2 regions of the Thalassospira sp. ER-Se-21-Dark genome follow, and region 1 is predicted to be linked to the other one. Evidence: predicted binding sites of a transcription regulator. Region 1 holds the regulator's gene; the other holds the start of a gene.
The links. The regulator HrcA, encoded in region 1, represses chaperone genes, less so after heat shock. The targets are predictions, from matches to a motif close to GTTAGCACTCNCCNNNGGNGAGTGCTAAC.
Positions count from the first base shown of each region.

Region 2: the regulator HrcA is predicted to act here: its motif matches at 1,806-1,834, upstream of groES (co-chaperone GroES).

Region 1 covers NZ_VDEZ01000001.1:1,205,681-1,209,884, reverse strand. Annotated here, with positions in the region: gene FHI25_RS05520 (NAD-dependent deacylase) at 1-170, opposite strand, end outside; gene grpE (nucleotide exchange factor GrpE) at 303-944, opposite strand; gene hrcA (heat-inducible transcriptional repressor HrcA) at 996-2,054, opposite strand; gene rph (ribonuclease PH) at 2,360-3,076, shown strand; gene rdgB (RdgB/HAM1 family non-canonical purine NTP pyrophosphatase) at 3,155-3,754, shown strand; gene hemW (radical SAM family heme chaperone HemW) at 3,864-4,204, shown strand, end outside.
Region 2 covers NZ_VDEZ01000004.1:88,027-92,230, reverse strand. Annotated here, with positions in the region: gene groL (chaperonin GroEL) at 1-1,394, opposite strand, end outside; gene groES (co-chaperone GroES) at 1,454-1,741, opposite strand; gene FHI25_RS15775 (hypothetical protein) at 2,251-2,961, shown strand; gene rfbC (dTDP-4-dehydrorhamnose 3,5-epimerase) at 3,113-3,670, shown strand; gene rfbA (glucose-1-phosphate thymidylyltransferase RfbA) at 3,677-4,204, opposite strand, start outside.

The sequences.
Region 1 (4,204 bases):
ACGAAGGCCTCGGGCGTTGCGACCTCGGAAATATCGTATCTCGCCCATATGCCATCGGGATCGCGAAAGGTATGAAGTCCGCTTTCCTTGGAAATGCCAGCCCCGGTCAGGATGACAATCGGGGCGTTTTCATCGCGCAGGATATCGATCAGGTCGGGGCGAAGCGGCATGGTGTGCGGTCCTGTGCTGGTGATCAGTATCGGTAGCCTACTGCAAACAAAACACCCCCGCCAAGTCTGTCTGGCAGGGGTGAATGCGAAACCGATCCGCTAAAACCGGTTGATCTGAAATTTTTCTGTCAATCAGGCAGAGGTGTCGACATTCCCACCCGGGGTGTCGGTCTGGCTTGGTTTTTCACCACCCGGATTTTTGGTCACACCGACCATGGCCGGGCGTAGCAAACGGCCCTTAAGCACGTAACCGGCCTGCATAACCTGTGCGACGTGGCCGTCCGGATATTCCGGATGTGGCAGTTCAAACACGGCCTGATGTTTGTTCGGATCAAGCTTTTCACCAAGCGGTTCGAGCTTTTCGATGCCGTTCTTTTCAAGCGCCTTTTGCAGGGCTTGTTCGGTCATCTCGACCCCGTCAAACAGGGTTTTCATCGCCGGATCGGCATTGGATGTATCGCCCGCGGCATCAAGCGCGCGGCGCAGGTTGTCGCTGACATCCAAAAGGTCGCGGGCAAATTTGGTAATGGCGTAGTTGCCGGCATCCTCGACGTCTTTTTTGGCGCGGCGGCGGGTGTTTTCCACCTCGGCGGCCTGGCGCAGCAGACGGTCTTTGAGCTCCGCGACTTCGGCTTCAAGTGCGGCGATCGGGTCCTGGGGTGCGGCGTCCTCAACAACTTCCTCGGTCGCCTCTGCTGCGACCTCTTCAGAAGCGGTTTCCTCTGCATTGACGTCCTGCAGATCTTCCGGAGTGTTCTTTGCGGTTTCCGACATGGCTAACCTTGCTACTTTCACGTTATGCGGCCTGACACGCAGCGCCGCGATTTATCCAATCAGTCGACCGACCAGCTTGGCGGTGTAATCGACCAGCGGAATGATCCGGGCATAATTGATCCTGGTCGGTCCGACAACCCCGATTGCACCCACAATGCTGCCTTCAGCATTCTGATAGGGCGAAATCACCATCGAAAGACCCGATCCGCCGAACAGTTTATTCTCCGACCCGATGAAAATCTGAACGCCCTGGGCATCCGTCGTCACATCGAGCAATTCAATCATCTGATCGCGGGCTTCGAGCACGTTAAACAGGCGGCGCACGGTCTCAAGCTGTTCAATCGTATCGATATTTTCCAACAGCTGGGATTGCCCCTTCACAATCAGGGACGATCCCTTGACCCCGCCGGCCCATGTTGCCAGACCCGCATCAATCAGATTGGCGGAAAGTTCATCAAGCTCCTGCTTGAGACGATCACGCTCCTTCGTCATCAAAAGGCGCGCATCATCAAGCGTCTTTCCAGCCAACCGGGTATTTAGATAGTTTGCCGCTTCTGTCAATGCCGAGGCGGGCAAATCAGGCGGAACATCAAGGATTCGGTTCTCGACACTGCCATTATGGGCCACCAGCACCGCCAGGACCTTGCCCGGCGACAGGGCCACGAATTCGATCTGTTTTAAGCGAATGCCATCGGTCTTGGGCGCAACCACCAGCCCGGCACAGCGCGACAGGCCCGACAACATCGTGGTTGCTTCGCCCAGCATCTGATCGAGCGAATAACCCGCCTGTTCGCAGTTTTTGGTCAGTTGGTCACGCTCGGCATTGGGAAGGTCACCGACCTCCATCAAGGCATTCACAAACAGGCGCAGGCCCTTTTCACTGGGCAGGCGCCCGGCCGAAATGTGCGGCGCGACCAGAAGACCCATTTCTTCAAGATCGGACATGACATTGCGAATGGTCGCAGCCGAAAGGTTTTCCGACATGCGACGCGCAATTGACCGCGAACCGATCGGTTCACCGGTTTCGACATAGGCATCGACAATCTGGCGGAACACTTCACGTGACCGCGCATTCATGTCGCCCAGCAATGTATCGTCAAAATGCGCCATGTGTTGCGTGCCAATTGATCCAGATGGATGAAGCGTTAAACGTGAGGAGAATTTAGTCAGGCAAACGCATTGCGTCAATTGCACGGCCTATTGCTAAGCCATGCTTGTAAGTTTGGTCGAAGTTGTTGGTTTAACTGCTTTGCGCCAGGATTGCACCAGAACAGATAAAAACATCCGGGGAAACTGCTGGACGTTTGGTGGGTCACATCTTACTTTGGGCCAAATTTTTCAGGACAGTTTCGCGTCGTGCGCGGGCATTCAAGTCGCCACGAACGCAAGCCCAGACAACCAAGAGGTTCCTTCTCATGCGCCCTTCCGGCCGTACCCCCGATCAGCTTCGCGATGTAACGATTGAAACCGGCGTTTCCAAATATGCCGAAGGCTCGTGTCTGATCAAATTCGGCGACACGCATGTGATCTGTACCGCCACGGTCGAAGACAAGGTACCGGGCTGGATGCGCAATTCCGGCAAGGGCTGGATCACCGCTGAATACGGCATGCTACCTCGCGCAACCGGCAGCCGCATGCAGCGCGAAGCCGCGCGTGGTGGTCAGTCCGGCCGTACCCAGGAAATTCAGCGCCTGATTGGCCGTTCGATCCGCGCGGTTGCCGATATGAAGGCGATGGGCGAAATGCAGATGCGCCTTGATTGCGATGTCATTCAGGCCGATGGCGGTACGCGCACCGCATCAATCACCGGTGCCTATGTGGCCGCCCATCTGGCGTTTCAGGGCGTGCGTCGCCTTGGCCTGATCAAGGAAATCCCGCTGACCCAGCCGGTCGCAGCCATTTCATGCGGTATCTATGAAGGCGAAGCGGTGCTTGACCTTGATTATGCCGAAGACAGCAATGCCGGGGCTGACGCCAACTTCGTGCTGGCCGGCAATGGCGGCATTGTCGAAGTGCAGGCAACCGCCGAAGACGTGCCGTTTGATCGTGCATCCTATGATCAGATGTTCGCGTTGGCGGAAAAAGGCTGCAAGGAATTGTTCGCCAAGCAGCGCGAAGCGCTTGGGCTCTAAGGCACCTTAATTCTAACGGCGTGCACCGGGCCCGCCGTTTTTTCGCATCAGTTGGATATCGCAGTTTCAGGCAAGACCATGGCCCGTCGTTTCACGGAAAAAAAACTCGTCATCGCCAGCCACAACAAAGGCAAGATCAAGGAAATCGCCGAACTTCTTGAGCCGTTTGGCATCGAGGTCTTCTCGGCCGGTGAGCTTGACCTGCCCGAACCCGAAGAAACCGAAAAAACCTTCATTGGCAATGCGCAGCTGAAATCAACGGCGGCGGCCAATGGGGCTAATCTTCCGGCCCTTGCCGATGACAGTGGTTTGGCGGTTTCGGCCCTTGATGGCGCACCGGGGATTTATTCCGCGCGCTGGGCCGGGCCCGACAAGGATTTCGACATGGCGATGGAAAAGGTCAAGAACGGCATTGGTGATCATCCGGACCGCCGGGCATCGTTCATCTGTGCCCTGTCGCTGGCCTGGCCGGACGGGCATGTTGAGAATTTCGAAGGCCGGGTAGAGGGCGAAATCGTCTGGCCGAAACGTGGCCCGCACGGCTTTGGCTATGATCCGATTTTCCAGCCCAAGGGCTACGGGGAAACCTTTGGCGAAATGGACCCGGCGAAAAAGCATGAAATGAGCCACCGGGCCGATGCCTTCCGCCAGTTGGTCAAGGCCTGCTTCGAAGACTGATTTCAGGTTTAACCACCTGCATTGAACTTATGCACGCATCGCGGATGTCATCATCGGCGGTGCGTGTTAGTTTATCGGCCAACATTTCCGCGTTTGAAAAGAGTCCCGCGTGTCCGCAGCCTCAAGTGAAACCGTGCCGTTCGGCATTTATATCCACTGGCCGTTCTGCCTGTCGAAATGCCCGTATTGCGATTTCAACAGCCATGTGGCGAACAGTGTTGATCATGCGCGCTGGCGCAAGGCGCTCCGGGCGGAGCTTGCCCATGGTGCGGCCCGCCATCCGGGGCGGACGGTTGGGTCGGTGTTCTTTGGCGGTGGCACGCCATCCCTGATGGACCCGGAAACCGCCGGGGCCTTGATCGAGGACATTAAATCTTTCTGGCCGGTGACAGATGATCTGGAAATCACGCTCGAAGCCAATCCGGGCACGGTCGAGATTGACCGGTTTTC
Region 2 (4,204 bases), on a different contig from region 1:
ACAACAGCGCCATCTACGCCAGCGTTCTGTGCGATCTGGCGAACCGGTGCCTGCAGGGCACGGCGAACGATGTCAACACCGATGGTCTGGTCGTGGTTTTCACCTTCAAGGCCTTCGAGCGCCTTGACGGAGTACAGCAGAGCCGTACCACCACCAGCAACAATGCCTTCTTCAACAGCAGCGCGGGTCGCGTGCAGGGCATCGTCAACGCGGTCTTTGCGTTCTTTCACTTCGATTTCCGAAGCGCCACCGATTTTGATCACTGCAACGCCGCCTGCGAGTTTCGCAAGACGTTCCTGCAGTTTTTCACGATCGTAGTCAGAGGTGGTTTCTTCGATCTGGGCGCGGATCTGGCCAACGCGTGCTTCGATCTGTGCTTTCTCACCAGCACCATCAATGATGGTGGTTTCTTCTTTGGTGATGGTAACCGATTTCGCGGTACCGAGCATGTCGAGGGTGACGCTTTCCAGCTTGATGCCGAGATCTTCGGAGACAACCTGACCACCGGTAAGGATGGCGATGTCTTCGAGCATGGCTTTACGACGGTCGCCGAAGCCCGGTGCTTTAACAGCAGCGATTTTCAGACCACCGCGCAGCTTGTTGACAACGAGCGTTGCCAGTGCTTCGCCTTCGATGTCTTCAGCAATGATCAGAAGCGGCTTGCCGGACTGAACGACCGACTCAAGCAGCGGAAGGATCGGCTGAAGCGAGGAGATTTTCTTGTCGAACAGCAGGATGTACGGAGCATCCATTTCTGCGACCATTTTCTCCGGGTTGGTTACGAAGTACGGAGACAGGTAACCACGGTCGAACTGCATGCCTTCGACAACGTCGAGTTCGGTGTGCAGGCCTTTGGCTTCCTCAACGGTGATAACGCCTTCGTTGCCAACTTTTTCCATGGCTTCTGCGATCATGTCGCCGACTTCACGGTCACCGTTAGCAGAAATGTTACCAACCTGTGCGATCTCATCGCGACCGGCAACTTTACGTGCACGGCTCTGGATGGATTCGATCACTTTGGTGGTCGCAAGGTCGATACCGCGCTTCAGGTCCATCGGGTTCATGCCGGCAGCAACAGACTTGTTGCCTTCACGAACGATGGCCTGTGCCAGAACGGTTGCGGTCGTGGTGCCGTCACCCGCCAGATCGGCGGTTTTCGACGCGACTTCGCGAACCATCTGTGCGCCCATGTTTTCGAACTTGTCGGTCAGTTCGATTTCTTTGGCGACCGAAACACCGTCCTTGGTCACGCGCGGTGCGCCAAAGGACTTTTCGATAACAACGTTACGACCTTTCGGGCCGAGGGTCACCTTGACAGCGTCTGCCAGGATGTCGACACCGCGCAGCATTTTGGCGCGTGCGTCAGTGGAGAATTTTACTTCTTTAGCAGCCATAATATTCTTTCCTCTCTATGAGACGGATGAACGTGGACAAATCACCCAAACGGGCTGACTTAGTCCATGATGCCCATGATGTCGGATTCTTTCATGATCAACAGCTCTTCGCCGTCGACCTTGACTTCGGTGCCCGACCATTTGCCAAACAGGACTTTGTCACCTGCTTTGACGTCGAGGGCTACGACCGAGCCATCTTCTTTGCGAACGCCAGAACCAACAGCGATGACTTCGCCTTCCTGCGGTTTTTCTTTGGCGGTATCCGGAATAATGATGCCACCGGCAGTTTTGGTGTCGGATTCGACACGACGTACCAGTACTCGATCATGCAGCGGACGGAACTTCATTTTAGACAACTCCGTGTTTAAGCTAAGGCTCGTTAATAACTAAGACTAACCGGGATGAGCCCGTATTAGCACTCACCCCCGGCGAGTGCTAACAGCATTTATTGGAGTACCAGTTCAAAGTCAATAGGGAGATGTAAAAAGACGCAGAAATGTCACGATTTTTGGCGATTTCCGCATTCGGAGCGCAGCAAAAATCCGCCCCCGTTTCAAAGCGCGCTGATCAAAACATTTTCAAGCCCGGGAAACAAGCCCCGACACCGTGCCGCAGAAGAATATATATCGGGCTGTCACAGTTGCTTTTGCCAAAGGGCTGTTTGGCAGGTCTGGTTCAGGTGACGAAGATGCCTGGTTCAAACACCTATGAAAAAGCGGGTTTCGCGTCTAAGCTCCAGCCAAAGAACGCAAATAACATCCAATGACCGCGCAAACACCCGGATTGCAAAAAAATGTCGTGCAGTAAAAATTCATCGGCCCTGACGTCCGGGCATTCAGATAAACGACAGGATCTGATGGCGCCCGTTTTTCTGTTATTTGCCCTTGTCGGTTTGTTTTCTTCGCAAACATTCAGCACCGATGCTTTGGCCAATGAGGCTGATGTCGAATGCCCCGAAAAGATCGCCTATGTCGAAAATGACCCGATGTCGCAGAAGTCGATTGTCATCTTGCAGAAACTCTATGCGGATCTCGGTTGCCCGCTTCAGGCCGTCAAACTGCCGGGGCGTCGCGGACTTTTACATTTCAACCAAGGCCTCGTGGATGGCGAGTTATACCGCGCAATACCGGCCGAAAAGAACTATTCCCGCGCGTTTGTAAGATCACCGGTTGCTCTCCGCGAAATTGCAAACCGGCTTTGGCGGAATCCGAACGATCAAGACCCGTCAACGCCGATTGCCTTTACGCTCGGCGTGATATGGCAGGAAAAGTACGTCCATGCCGATACGGCCAAAACCGGCATCACGCACAAGCCAATGATGTTTAATACCGAAAAGCATCAAGCCTATGCCGAAGGGCGTATCACGCGTTTTCTGTCCGCAGATAGCAATATCGACGACATGCTGACAAAGGGCATTCTGGGCAACACACCAGCACCGGCAATCGAGGAGACAATTTCCGTCTTGCCGCTTTATCATTATCTCGGCGCGGAATTCGCCCCCTTCATGAAAAAGTTCTCCGCCCTGGTCGCGCAAACGGATCCATTTCGCAAGGCCCAGAATCAATAATCGCAACGACGGGTCCCGCAACCTCGATAAAGCCGACCGCCCATTCAATTGCCACGCTCAGAATTTTATAAAAATGCGCATATGCACGAAGGCCAAGCATCTGCTATCCATAGGTTGAACGAATTAATTTACCCTGCGCAAGGCAGCACGGATGCAATTTGAAGAGCTGGAAATTCCCGATGTTAAGCTGATCTTCCCGAAGAAATTTGGCGATGAGCGGGGTTTTTTCTCTGAAACCTATAATCTGGAAGCCTTTGCCAAAGCTGGTATCGATCAACAGTTCGTGCAGGACAATCACTCCTTATCCAGCAATGTCGGCGTATTGCGAGGACTGCATTTTCAATGCCCGCCCTTTGCCCAAGACAAGCTGGTTCGGGTCATCAGAGGCCGCATTCTGGATGTCGCAGTCGACATTCGCGCCAAGTCAAAAACGTTCGGGAAATGGGTTTCAACTGAAATCAGTGCAGAAGACTGGAATCAGATATTCATTCCCGCCGGTTTTGCCCACGGCTTTGTAACCCTGGAGCCGGACACGGAAGTAAACTACAAGGTATCAGCACCTTATGCTCCGGAAAGCGAACGCGCGATCATGTGGAATGATCCGGACCTTGGCATCGACTGGCCGTTTGACGAAAGCCAGATCACGCTGTCGGCAAAAGACGAGAAAGCCATGAGTTTTGCAAGCTATCGCGAGAACCCGGTATTCTAGTCCCACTTAAAGGATATCGTAGGTTTTTAGAACCGTCTGGAGATATACCTTGTAAGAGCTTGCGCCAAACTCGCTTATCAGCTTTTCAAACTGCTCGACCGAGATCATGCCCTTTCTCAGCGCGATTTCTTCAGGACAGGCAATCTTGAGGCTTTGGCGGCTCTCGACGGTACGGACAAAATTGGCGGCCTCAAGCATCGCCGCGTGCGTTCCGGTATCGAGCCAGGCATAACCCCTGCCCATCTTCTCGACCTTGAGCGTACCACGTTTAAGGTAAGCCTTGTTGACGTCGGTAATTTCAAGCTCACCGCGTTTGGACGGCTTGATCGATTTGGCAATGTCGACAACATCTGAATCGTAAAAATACAACCCCGTCACTGCGAAGTTCGATTTGGGATTGGCCGGTTTTTCCTCGATATCCAGGGCCACGCCATCGCGGTCAAACTCGACCACGCCATACCTTTCGGGATCCTGAACGTAATAGGCAAACACCGTCGCCCCATCGGACTGGGCCATTGCGTTGCCCAGCAATTC